DNA from 3 places in the Dehalobacterium formicoaceticum genome. Region 2 is predicted to be linked to each of the others. Evidence: riboswitches for the same ligand, from Rfam matches in the RefSeq annotation. Region 2 holds a riboswitch; each other region holds the start of a gene.
The links. A riboswitch is a leader RNA that binds a small molecule or an ion and turns the genes downstream of it on or off. The one in region 2 is predicted to bind cobalamin.
Positions count from the first base shown of each region.

Region 1: linked by a shared signal. The riboswitch ahead of CEQ75_RS07835 (ABC transporter substrate-binding protein) and the one ahead of cbiQ (cobalt ECF transporter T component CbiQ) in region 2 are both predicted to bind cobalamin.
Region 3: linked by a shared signal. The riboswitch ahead of CEQ75_RS10605 (nucleotide-binding protein) and the one ahead of cbiQ (cobalt ECF transporter T component CbiQ) in region 2 are both predicted to bind cobalamin.

Region 1 covers NZ_CP022121.1:1,590,386-1,594,899, forward strand. The annotation lists gene CEQ75_RS07825 (DMT family transporter) at 1-823, shown strand, start outside; gene CEQ75_RS07830 (RNA polymerase sigma factor) at 942-1,175, opposite strand; cobalamin riboswitch at 1,432-1,601, shown strand; gene CEQ75_RS07835 (ABC transporter substrate-binding protein) at 1,891-3,039, shown strand; gene CEQ75_RS07840 (FecCD family ABC transporter permease) at 3,052-4,104, shown strand; gene CEQ75_RS07845 (ABC transporter ATP-binding protein) at 4,110-4,514, shown strand, end outside.
Region 2 covers NZ_CP022121.1:3,731,300-3,735,813, reverse strand. The annotation lists gene CEQ75_RS18075 (vitamin B12-dependent ribonucleotide reductase) at 1-521, shown strand, start outside; cobalamin riboswitch at 605-795, shown strand; gene CEQ75_RS18070 (adenosylcobinamide amidohydrolase) at 1,037-1,729, shown strand; cobalamin riboswitch at 1,957-2,141, shown strand; gene cbiQ (cobalt ECF transporter T component CbiQ) at 2,240-3,004, shown strand; gene CEQ75_RS18060 (energy-coupling factor ABC transporter ATP-binding protein) at 3,015-3,872, shown strand; gene CEQ75_RS18055 (xanthine dehydrogenase family protein molybdopterin-binding subunit) at 4,111-4,514, shown strand, end outside.
Region 3 covers NZ_CP022121.1:2,186,750-2,191,263, forward strand. The annotation lists gene CEQ75_RS10595 (LysR family transcriptional regulator) at 1-216, opposite strand, end outside; gene CEQ75_RS10600 (IS1634 family transposase) at 417-2,276, opposite strand; cobalamin riboswitch at 2,491-2,665, shown strand; gene CEQ75_RS10605 (nucleotide-binding protein) at 2,769-3,614, shown strand; gene CEQ75_RS10610 (hypothetical protein) at 3,608-4,054, shown strand; gene CEQ75_RS10615 (nitrogenase component 1) at 4,041-4,514, shown strand, end outside.

The DNA of each region.
Region 1 (4,514 bases), 1.6 Mb from region 2:
CATCTTTTTTTTAACCAGAATTTTAATTCGTAAACCCCAGGTATTAAAGGTCGATGTCAGAAGGTTAGTTTTGTATATTTCAGTGGGTGTTGTTGGTGTTGTTGGTGTTTTAGGTTCAACCTGGTGCTATGCGGTGGCACTAAGTAAAGGAGTGCCTTTGGGAGTCACTTCAATTTTAACTTTCCTAAATTATTTTATTGTTGTGCTCTTCTCGCGTATTATCTGGAAAAATAAAATTACCCCTATCAAAATTGTCTCAGGGATTGCTACAATTATTGGTATTGCTTTTATTCTGAATGTGTTTGGTACACTTGCCGCCCCGGCCGAAGGGCTTTTTTGGATGGCAATCGTGGTCCTTTCCTTTGCCGGTGGGTTTCTTCTTTGCAAATATGCCGTGGATTTGGGATATGATTATGATGCATATTTAATGTATACTAATTTGTTTGCCGTGATAATTTTATCCTTTATCAATCCCCCCTGGGCTGTGGTCAGCGAAATTCAAATCAACGTGGGGGTGCATGGAATCCCGGCAGTTATGGCAATTTTGGGGTTTGGACTGATTCCTATGGTGTCAAGCTACTATTTCCTGATGACTGCTTATAGTTATTTGGAAGCTCCATTGGTGATCATTATGTACAGTCTTGACCCGGTGGTTGCCTCTATTTTAGGATTTTTGATATTTGGGCAAAGTCTGGTTCCTTTTCAAATCTTCGGGATCTTCCTTGTTTTAGCTGCCCTCGTTTGGCTGCAGCTAACAGAACGGGCTTTGGAAAGAAAACAGTTCAGGGAACATCAAGATCCCGTCAAGATGATTGTCACTTAATTTTTTGCCTCTTTCCCTCCTGATACGCATGGATAGAACAAAAAAACAGCTCAACAACCAGCAATTTTCTGATTGTTGAGCTGTTTTGTGTTTGGTACTAAACTTCCCATTGATCCCTTTAAAAACCGTATCCTCTATACTTTTTTAATTGCTCCATTTTCATTTTTTTGATATAACAAGGCTTTATATACTTAGGCATTTGCAACTGATTTATTGATTTTATTGCCTTGACAACACTTTCATTCACGATATCTTCCGCATCCTCCCGGTTTTTTGCGTAAGTGTAGGCAAAACGATAAGCGCTATCGATATTTTCCATTAAGTAATTTTCAAACAGCTGTTTTTTGTTCATCTATGCTCCTCCTCACATATGCTTAGACTAATGAAGCAGGAAATAAGTTTTGCTTTTTATTAGGTTTTCTATTATGACCGGGTGAAAGGGCACATATGAAAATATAATTTGCTGTTTTTACATTGTACCGGGTAAAAACAAATCGTCGTACTACAATGTGATTATAATCGAAAGGAAGAAGAGCAATAATTTAGAAATAATTAGTAGATAATTAGGTTGACATTTGATTATTATGGCAGTAGACTATTGTTGTATTGTAAAACATTTTTAATTTAATATTTTATTTAAATCATGGAATCAGGTGCAAATCCTGAACAATCTGGTTACTGTAATGCGGAGCAACTCCATTATGCCACTGCTGAATGCGGGAAGGCGGAGAAAGCGATGAAGCAAAGTCAGGATACATGTTTAAATAATGATGTATTATTATTTTCCAATGAAAAATAATGTACAGGATAAAGCCATATATCGGCTAAAGATTGATTGAGACATAGCACACCTGTATTTTCATGTAGAAAATGCAGGTGTTTTTTTATGCTCAGTATATTTTTTTCAACTCAAAAGAGTATGCAATGTTGGCAGGATGGAGGTGAAGAATTAAAAATAAAAGGAAAACATACTCAATGAGAAGGAAGAAAAATAGAAAAATTACTAAGATTAGTAAAGAAATAGCTCAAAACAATGATAGAGCTATTCTTAGAAAGGTGGGGCTAAAATGAAGAGGAAAATCGGATTAATTTTAATGTCGGTGCTTTTGATATTTTCACTATCTGCATGTGGAACAGATACTAAAGAAACAGGAAAGGCAGGAGGGCAAGAAACAGAGGGAGGGGAAAGCTCTGAAATTACGGTTACAGATATGTTGGGGAGGGAAATTAGTATTAAAAAACCCATTGAAAGAGTAGTAGTAAATTATTGGGAAGCACTAGAATTCTGTATCGCTGTTGTGGGAGAAGATTTTATTGATATGCCGGTAGGAGTTGGATTTTCCGGTACCGGGGAACAATTTCAAAGAATATACGAAGAAAAATATCCACAACTCCAAGATCTGCCTTTAGTAGGCGGAGGTGGTCAAAATGAATATGATATTGAAAAGATAATTTCATTAAAACCAGATCTTTTTATTGCCAATGTATTTGGTCATTTATCGGAAATAGCCTTAGATGCTGCAGAAAAACTAGAGAGAGCAGGGATTCCTACTTTAATTTTAACCAGATCAGAAGATCCATCTACTTCGCCCCAAGAAGCCGTATTGCTCGTTGGTAAAATCTTCGGAACAGAAGATCGGGCACGAGAAATGGCAGGTTTTTTAGATGAACAATTTGCAATCATAAAAAGTAAAAACCTATCTCAGAAAACAGATAAACCAACAGTTTATGAGGAAATGGGTTGGGGTACCAGAGAAGAATATAGTTCAACCGGAATAACTGATGGCTGGGCTGCTTTGATAGAGCTGGCCGGCGGAGAAAATATTGCAGTTGGCAATGTGGGTGATAATAGTAAAATAGATCCTGAATATTTGCTAACAACAAATCCCGACTATATCTTTGTGACATATTTATTAGGATATTACACTCCTGAAGAAGCTCAAGAAAATATGGATGCCACTGTAGGAGAATATGTTCAAAGAAAAGGTTGGGACAAGCTAAATGCCGTTCAAAATAACAATGTCTTCTCATTTTTTCACAATCAAGCACAAAATCAATGTGGATTCTATCCTGCATTAAAAATGGCAAAGCTTTTCTATCCCGGTGAATTTGAAGATATCAACCCTGATGAGCGATTAAAAGAATTCTTTGACCGCTTTATGCTTACAGAGTATGAAGATGGAATTTGGTTTTATCAATTAGGAGAACAACTTTAGGAGAACAACCAAATGAGCGAGAGTAATTTAAAAAGCACTTTAAAAGCCAGACAAATTTATGCAGGTATCATTAAGAAAAAATCATTGATTATTTTCCCTTTGATAGCTCTTATCCTGATCAGCATAGTTGTCAATTTATTTGTGGGAAGTGCAGATTATAATTTTACAGAAACAATAGATGCACTTTTGGGAACTACAGAAGATGAGGTTTCAATGTTTGTGATTTGGGGGCTGCGTATGCCGGTGGCGCTATCGGCGGTCGTGATCGGTGCTGCATTAGGGATGGGCGGATGTGAGATGCAGACAGTTTTAAGAAATCCCATGGCAAGCCCTTATACATTGGGATTATCTTCAGCAGCATCATTGGGCGCCGCGATCGCGATTATATTAAAGCTTTCCATCGTTCCAGGTGTCGGTACATTTTTGATAACCATAAATTCCTTTATATTTTCTTTACTGGCGGCAGGGATGCTCTATCTGTTTTCAAAAAGGGAAGACGCAGATCGGAATACTTTAATATTATTCGGTATCGTGATGAACTTTTTATTTAGCTCTTTAACCCAATTATTACAATTTGTTGCTGACGCATCAGATTTACAATCTTTAGTATTTTGGAGCTTTGGCAGCCTGAACAAGATTGATTGGATTAAACTGTTAATTATCACAATCGTGACGATACTTTGCGCATTTGTTTTTAGCCGGAATATTTGGAAATTGACTGCCATGTCATTATCCGATGAATCAGCGATAAGCCTGGGTGTTGATGTCAAAAAAACGCGCAGAAATATTATTTTTATCGTGGCCTTGCTGACGGCAACTGCCGTAAGTTTCGCCGGAACGATCGGCTTTGTCGGTTTGGTAGCGCCCCATATTGCCAGAATACTTTGCGGAGAAGAACAGAGATATTTCTTGACTGCATCAGCATTGATAGGTGCCTTGCTGCTATCCGTTGCTTCGATTGTCAGTAAATCCCTTGTTCCTGGCGTTATAATTCCCATTGGATTGGTGACTTCCCTTATTGGGATACCATTCTTTGCCCTCTTAATTTTAAAAAGAAAGGGATGATATCTATGATAACAATTGAAAACCTTTATTTTAAATACGATAAAAATCCAATATTCACAGATTTATCCTTATCATTAAAAGATAAAGTAAATATAATCGTCGGACCTAATGCCGCAGGAAAATCCACCCTATTAAAGTGCATTTTTGGCTTGCTTCCTGCTAAAGGGGAAATTCTTTGGGACGATAAGCGGCTATCAGAAATCCCCAGAAAAGAAAAAATGAATCTAATGGTTTATCTTCCTCAACAAGACATGGCCGAAACAACTTTGACTGTTTTTGAGACCGTTTTATTAGGAAGATTAGAATCTTTAGCATGGAAGGTAGGTGATGATGATTTAGAAAAGGCTTTAACAGCTTTAGAAGCCTTAAATATTGATAGCATTGCACGCCGGAAAATGAATCAACTTTCT
Region 2 (4,514 bases):
ATGGCAAGATTGCTCCTCGGCCTCGTCCGGAAATCACCCAGGGAATCACGGAAAAGGCAATTGCCGGTTGTGGGAATTTATATATCACGGTGAACTATGACACCAATGGAATTTGTGAAGTATTTACCAATTTGGGCAAAGGGGGAGGATGCCCTTCCCAGACGGAAGCCACCAGTCGTCTGGTGTCACTGGCTTTAAGATCGGGAATCAGCCCCGATGCTGTGATTGAGCAAATGAAAGGAATCCGCTGCCCATCGACCCTAAGCCGTAAATCCAAAGGGACAAATATCCGAGTTTTGTCTTGTCCCGATGCCATCGCCCGTTCTTTAGAAAAGGTTTTGGACGTTGCTGTGATGGAAAGCAATGGTCATGACTTGAATGATATGGCCAATGAAGTTGAGAATCTTTATAAGCAACAAGAAAAGAAGAAAGATATTACCTGCCCGGAATGCGGAGGTGATCTGGAACATGAAGGAGGCTGCGTCCTCTGCCGATCTTGCGGATATAGTAAGTGTGGTTAAGATCAGCCCAAAAGATTGTGAATAATATTGTGAAATATTTCTTGCTTTCTTTAAGGTTAGGTGTTAGAATGTTACAAACAAATGAATAGTACTTGGAATTAGGTGCCCTTGAATAAGAATCATCAAGGGGTAATAGGGAACCAGGTTAAAATCCTGGACGGTCGCGCCACTGTAAACGAGGAGTTTTGCTTTGAAATCCATTAAGGATTTTCATGATAGGAAAGCAAAATGATGATATGTGAGTCAGGAAACCTGCCTAGTTCGAAAGGTGTAATTTCCTTTCGCGGAAAAAGGGGTGCGCAGTATGCATTGTTTATAACCTCATTTTCTTAAGAAGATGAGGTTTTATTATTTTAGCCATAACAACTCCTTAATTTTTTGCCCGGCTTGTAATCTGGGCCGGGCTGAAAAATTTTTTTAGATCTTAAGGAGCGATGACATAATATAAAAGCATATTAAAAAAATCCAGGTTTGAGAGGGGATTTCAGTAGGTTTGAGGCAGGTGCAGAGGTAAAATGTTTGAATATGAAATTCAAGTACCGGGGATCAGGTTATATGAAAAAAATAATATATTAGTGCTTTGTTCAGAAAAAAAACTGATCACATTAAATTCTTCCGTCTTAGGCGGAGGATTCAATACGCCCAATTTTGTCGTAAACCAACAGGTCATATCCGGTTATTCCGGGGATGACCCTATGGAGGATCTTGCCAAGGGGATTAAAGAAATTGAAATATCACCGGATCAATGTGTGGGCATGATGACGGCTGCCCATGTGAAAGATGCAGCGGTGGAGTCTGAAGGTAATCAGGATATATCAGTTACTGCCATTGTCACTGCAGGAACCAGTAATGCCATGGCAGCGGGAGGCACCCCTCCACCCATGGATTTTCAGGGTATGGGTACTATCAACATCATTCTGCTTGTGGATGGCAATTTGACCGAGGGAGGCATGGTCAATGCTGTGATCACGGCCACAGAAGCTAAAACCATGGCTCTGCAAGATCTGAAAATTAAGGATATATTTACCGGTGAACCCGCTTCCGGTACATCTACCGATGCGGTAGTCATTGCCGCGACCGGGAAAGGGGAAAGCCTCCCCTATGCCGGTACGGCAACTGTAGTAGGTGGTATGATCGGACGTACTGTAAGGAAATCAGTGACAGAAGCCATCCATCGGTATTTCCGATATAAGGAGATTCATGGTTAAAAAAACTCACTTATCTTGGGTAGAAGATCTGTCTTCGGGAAATTACCGAAATCACGAACTCCTTCTGTATTTCGGAAGGAGTTTTTAATTATTAATATTGGTTTTAGGTCTTTATATTGTAGACAGGGAGATATGTACAGGTTTCTTTGTGTAAGTGTGTGAAAGGAATTAAAGATCATTTGATTAAGTAGTTGTATTTTGGAGATTACTGATGTAAAATACATTTAAATGAATATTGTATTTTAGGTGCCGTTAAGGAGAATAGGGAAACCGGTGTATATTCCGGTGCGGATCCGCCGCTGTAATCGAAGACGAATCCCCGTAATGCCACTGCCTGGTAGGTTCAGGGTGGGAAGGTGCGGGAGGAGGATGACACGAGAGCCAGAAGACCTGCCTTAAATAAAAGTTTTCGCCAGAGGAAACTGGGAAGACTATTATATAAGGATCATTATGGATTCCCTTGGCTGGAGGCTGAGGGATTTTTCATTTGCAGATAAGTGAGGGTTAATCATGTTTTATGTGGACCAATTTGTTTATACCAATAAAATGCGTGGGATTCATCCTGGGGAGAAGTTTGCTTTTGCCATGGCTACTCTGGTTATTTGTTTCACGGCTCATAAACCGCTGATTCATTTGCTTATTATCGGTATTATGTTGGGTCTTTTGGTTTTTAAAGCCCGTGTTCCCTGGAGGGTAGTTGCCAAACTGATGCTCGTACCATTGAGTTTTTTGCTGATTGGCGTAGTGACCATTGGTGTGCTCATTGTTGATGATCCTGCCGGAATGTTGGCCAGTCTAAAACTGGGACGCTTTTATCTGGGTGTCACGGAAACCAGTCTGGCTCAATCCTTTTCCATTATGATGCGGGCGCTGAGCGCGGTGACTTGCCTGTATTTTATTGCCTTAACCATACCGATGATTGAGTTGATTTATCTGCTGCAAAAAATGAAGGTGCCCGCGATATTTGCGGAATTGATGATGTTGATGTACCGCTTTATTTTTGTTTTTGTGGAAACGGCCTTTAATATTTACACTGCCCAGTCTTCCCGCTGGGGATATTGCAATTTTAAGCGGTCGATCTACTCTTTTGGCATCCTTTTTGGAAATCTGTGCCAGAAAGTATTTTTTAAAACAAAAGCTTTATATGATTGTTTATTATCCAGAGGTTATGAAAGCGAACTTAAGGTGATTAACCCCAAATATCACTTTTCTCTGGCGAATATTGCTGTTTTTAGTCTGATAGACCTTGGACTGATTATTTTAGCTTTCATTTAGGAGGTCAATAATGTCTGAATATATTTTAGAGGCAGAAAACCTGAATTTTTCTTATATGGATGGCACGGTTACCTTGAAAAATCTATCCTTGAAATTTGAGAAAGGGAAAAAGTTTGGAGTAGTGGGGAATAACGGTGCCGGGAAATCTACCCTCTTTTTACATTTTAATGGCGTGCATCGGCCGGAAAAAGGAAAGATCATTTATAAAGGGGCTTCAGTTAATTATAACTCCAAAAGTTTGAAAGAACTGCGCAAAAATGTAGGGATTGTTTTTCAGGATCCTGATAGCCAGCTTTTTTCAGCCAGCGTATATCAGGATGTTTCCTTTGGCCCGGTGAACATGGGATGGCCGGAAGAAAAAATTCGTACCAAGGTAGAACAAGCTTTAAAAAGAACGGGTACCTGGGATTTTAAAGATAAACCCACTCATTTTCTCAGTCATGGACAGAAAAAGAGAGTAGCTATTGCCGGTATTTTGGCTATGGAGCCGGAGGTCATCTTTTTGGATGAACCTACCGCCGGTTTGGACCCTTATTATTGTGCGGAAATGATGCAGTTATTGGATGATTTTAATCAAACGGGGGCGACATTGATTTTATCCAGTCATGATTTAAATGAGATATATGCTTGGGCGGACTATATTTTTGTTATGAACAAGGGAGAAATCATTGCCGAAGGATTGCCGGAGGAAATATTTCGTAATGCTCAGGTGTTAAGAAAGGCTAATTTGAGGAAACCCTGGGTGCTGGATGTCTTTGACGAACTGGTAAAAAACAAGGCGATTAAAGAAGAAACACCCATCCCCAGAAAAAAAGAACAATTAATGAGCTTATTTTCCCAATTGCAGGTTTTGGATCGTTTAAATTAATGTAAGAACAGCACCATATTTGAGTGCTGTTTTTTTTATCAAATTCCAAGACTCCCACTTCTATAAGTGGGAGCTCCTATTTTCACTTCAGGTGGGGTAGATTCCCCATCTGAAGGCCCCGATGTTCAGCTTTAGCTGAACGAGTTCACTGCTGTGCTTGTTCTTGCTATGATTATCATAATAAAACACGATTGGTGCAATAATAAGATAGATAAGACATGGTTAGGGGGGAAAAATTATGGCTGTTGGCGTCAGTGTACCCAGAAAGGAATCCTGGTCAAAGGTCACCGGCAGGGCGAAATACAATAATGATTTCCATGAACGGGGTATTTTATATGTAAAAATGTTAACCAGCACCATTGCTCATGGAAAGATCAAGTCCCTGGACATTAATGAAGCTTTGTCTGCCCCCGGAGTTCGGGCGGTAGTCACCGGTAACGATTTCCCGGTCTTGATCGGCACAGCTTTATTTGACCAACCCCCTATCGCTAAGGACAAGGTACGCTATTTTGGTGAGCCGGTGGCACTGGTGGTTGGGGAGAATGAATGGCAGGCTATGGAAGGGGTAAAAAGGATCAAAGTTGACTATGAACCTCTTCCTGCGTTGAATTCCCCGTCAGATGCCATGAAGCCTGAAGCCAT
Region 3 (4,514 bases), 1.5 Mb from region 2:
AATATCCTTGGCATGACTGATATAATCCCGGCCCTCATATGTTAACTCAACACCTCTGCTATTTCTTTTGAATAAAACAATACCCAGGCTTTGTTCCACTTCTTTAATAGCTGTTGATAAAGTGGATTGAGAAATAAAAAGGGATTTTGCAGCAGCAGAGATAGACTGATGCTTTGAAATTTCAATCATATATCTCATATTTTGTAACGATATCATCTAATTACTTCCTTTCAATATACTATTATACTATCAAATAAACTGATAGCTAGCAATTGAAATTCAAGAAGATTAACCGATTGTTTTAGTGAAACTTCTATGATCCCGTTTTCGACAGTTAGAAGAAAAAGAAAGCTGGGAACCCGCGTGTTTAGCAGGTTCCCAGCTAATTATTGAATTTGAAATGTTGTATGTAATTACTAGTTTAATAATTTTTTAATTTTCCCGTTTAATTCCTTTGGTCTATAATGAAGCCTATCCAGATTAAGTGATGTTAATTCCATTAATGTATCAAGGGCCTTGCTACCATGATAGAGTGCCATGTATTCAATATCGTGTACGTTGGTGACATTCATATTTTTAAGTGTAGTAATTAGGTTTTCTGGAGTTATATGAGTATGTTGTTCGTCCAATTTAGCCTCTAATAGGCGATATACCAATAGGGCTGTAAAACAGATCATGAAGTGGGCCTTGATACGATTAGGCAATCTGTGATTTATAGGCCTCCCGGTGAAATTGGTTTTCATAATTCTGAAACACTCTTCAATCTGATATCTTTTGTGTGATATTGCGAGAATATCTTGAGCACGATCTTCGAGATTAGTCGCCACTGCATAATAGCCATCGTATTTTTCTTCCTCAGCAATTTTCTCCTCGTCCAGGACATAATTAATAACTGCCTTTTCACCAGATTTTGTATGAGAGATTCTTTTCATGAATCTTTTTACATCATTCGGTCCCTTCTTAATTTCTTCAGGATCCTTTCTAGCTAATAGTTTTTTTGCCCGCTCTATCTGGCTTCTCCGTACTGATCTTTGATACTCCATCATTTTTCGTGAAAATCTTATGATTAAGCGTTGCCTTAAAAGTCCGGTCGATTTCCTAGACTTAACACTACCATTTTTTAATGTTATTTCTTCGCTTAAACCAATGTCAAGGGCTTTGTCAGCAAAAATTACTTTGTAAGCAAAATCGTTATACAAAGGTAAATTTTCTTTTGAGTACTGATCAAAGGTTGTCATTTTTTTGATTGTGACAGGGGAGTCGTTTGACAATAAATGATAGTCATAGTCATTAAAAACTGCCTCCTTAAGAGTATTGCTTAATTTTTTAATTGATTGAGTGACAATAAAAGCCCTGCCACCCATGCTATTAAATTTACGGATGCTATAAGAACCAAGTCCCGCATCGGCACAATAAATAAATTTGGCTCCATTCAGCATCTTTAAGACTTCTTTTTCCAGGGGGATGGCAGTAGTTTGTTCACTTGTGTTCCCGGGATGCAGGGACATGGTGATGGGAATACCTTGGCTATCCATGAAAAGCCCCATCTCCACAATCGGATTAGGGCGATGCTCCTTACTTATCCCGAATTTTCTTAAGCCACAAATAACTTCCCCTGTAACTTCATCAACAATATCCTCGTCAGGTTGTTCGCATTCACAATAGAAGTTTGTGCAATCATAGTAGATAATAGAAGAATCTCTTTTGACGACAGCATTACTGTTTTTATAAAGCCATGTTAAGTAAACGTCATAATGCTCCTCTAAAATATCCATAAACCGAAGAATATGCTGGTAATCAAATTCTGGCTGCTCATAATATGAATTCAAATCATTCCAGGTGGAAAGTTTAGAACCGGGTTTTAGTATTCTAGCGTACGTTAGGAAACGGAGGATTTTAAAACTATCATAGGTGTTCTTGCATTCTGAAATATTTTGCTTAAAAAAAGTTTTAAGATTAAGACCTTTCATAATATCTTGCAGAACAAAATAACCTATGTTCAAACAAGTGGATGCCGATGCCTCGTCTTGTGTATGCTTGACTTTCTCATTAAAATTAGCAGTTAGGTTAAATGTGACCCTGCCAACGCGGTATTCCTCGTTCATCTTTTTAATTTCTTCTCTTACGTAGGTTTCGGGGTCATCAGTTATTTTCAAGAGTTCGGAATGTTTTCCGAAATTCTTGATATTTTTGGTAGTAGTTTTTTTGCCGTTTCTTATTCCTTGCTGCGCATAATAAGTAGGATCTTTAAGCCGTTTATCATAGTATAGTTTCAAGACGCATCACCCATATATATTATACCGTATACATACACCACATACAACATTTATTTTAAAAAAATTGACAAAAAAATAAGCCTATTTAAAGGCTTTGAGGGATTTTGATAGGCCTGTAAGTGTCGAAGACCCGTCAAATAAACTAATAGCTAGCAATTGAAATTCAAGAAGATTAACCGATTGTTTTAATGAAACTTCTATGATATACTGGCATCAATTGAATAATTCGAAATGTTGCAAGGAAATCGGTTAAAATCCGATGCGGTAACGCCACTGTAAGAGTGAGCCTCTATAAGATGTTTCAACACTGGAAAGAATCTTTCTGGGAAGTTGTTATAGATGGCAATGAACTTGAGCCAGGATACTACTACATTTCGTTATTACCGAACTTAACGGATTATTAGGTGAGGTCTTTATTTTTTTATAAACTCTTCTGTTAATTGTTCAGGAGAGTTTTTTTGATTTGATGGCTATCATGAAAGGGATGATGAATTGAAGAGACCGATTAAAATTGCTTTTTATGGAAAAGGAGGAATAGGAAAATCCACAATTGCAAGCAATATAGCAGCTGCAATGGGTTCACTTGGATTAAAGGTTTTATTTATTGGCTGTGATCCTAAAAGTGATTCTGTTAAAAATATTGTTGGAGGAAAAATCAAGTCGATGCTTCATTTGATCTTGGAAAAGGGAGATTTCTTAGCTGAGGAGGATTTTTTGGAAAAAGGTTTTTTAAATATATCTTGTATTGAAACAGGCGGCCCTTCTCCTGGGGTTGGCTGTGCCGGCCGGGGGATCATAACCGTGATGGAAGAACTGGAGAAACATAATATCTTTGATAAAGATTGGGATGTGATTATTTATGATGTTTTAGGCGATGTGGTCTGTGGGGGATTTGCAGTACCCATGCGAGAAGGATATGTAGATCGTGTCTTGCTGGTATCTTCCAGTGAATATATGTCCATCTACGCGGCAAACAATATTTTAAAAAGTATTGAGGTGTTTTCTGATCAAAAGGAACCCTTCTTAGGTGGAATCATCCATAATCAGCGAAATGATAACGCTATGGGGGGATTGGTTAGGGATTTTTCAGAAAAAGTGAAAGTACCCATTATCTCAGAAATTCCTTTTGCTAAGGAGATTATATTTAGTGAATTGGATTATAAAACAGTTATTGAAAAATATCCGGATTCAGCTATAGCAAGCAGATTTATCGAAACATCGAAAACTATTATGGCAGGGATTACAGGGGTAATCCCCAAACCACTGGAAGAGGGGGAGTTGGAACAATTATCCAAAGAATATCTTTCGTTGATTGTAGATGAGGGGCAGCTATGTTAGAAAAAACCTTAGTTCAGAAGGATAGTTTTAATGAACTGATTGAATTAGCATTGAGTAAGAAAGGTATCTATGTGTTGTCCATCGGTCCTCCCGGTTGTTTAAGGGTTCTCTTTTTTAGAGCAATGAGAGCTGAACTATTAGAGCAGTATTTTTCATTTGCAATAAAACCCATCGATGTAATATCAGCTTCCTATGAAGATCGGCTTATTGAGCATATTTCCAAGATGATATCCGAAAAGAGGGAGATGCGAGGTCTGATTCTCTACCTGTCTTGCTCTGAAATACTGACGGGAATGAAGTTTGAAAAAACCCAAAGAACGCTATGGGAGAAATATAATATGCCGGTATATGTTTTTAAGAGAGGACCTTTTGCAAAAAGAACAGGAGCGCCTAGGGAGAAAATGAAGGAGTTGATTTCTAAAATCAATGAATATCTATGATCGATACTTACCGCAACTTGTGAGTGATTATTCCGGCTTACATTCATTGTTATACCATCTGCCAACTTCGATAATCTTATTGTCTCCCAGTGGATGCAATCAGCCAATCAGAGAAGTGGATGAATATCGAGACTTTTCCAACACCAATCAATATACGACAAAACTTGACGACGCCCAAGTCACTCTTGGTATTGAAGGGATTATCAATGAAAAGTTATTATCCAATATGGAGCGGGATGTGGAATTTATTGCAGTCATGGGAACAGCCATCACAGATATCATCGGGACAGACCTTGGGGTGGTATCCCAAAAAATCGAGTCAATTTCAGGAAAACCGGTAGTATTTTTTAATACCAATGGATTTAAAGCCTATCCTAAAGCTATTGCACAGGCGTATTTGCAAATTTTACCCTTTATTGTGGAAAAGGATCCGTCCGGAGATAAGAAAAAAGTCAATTTA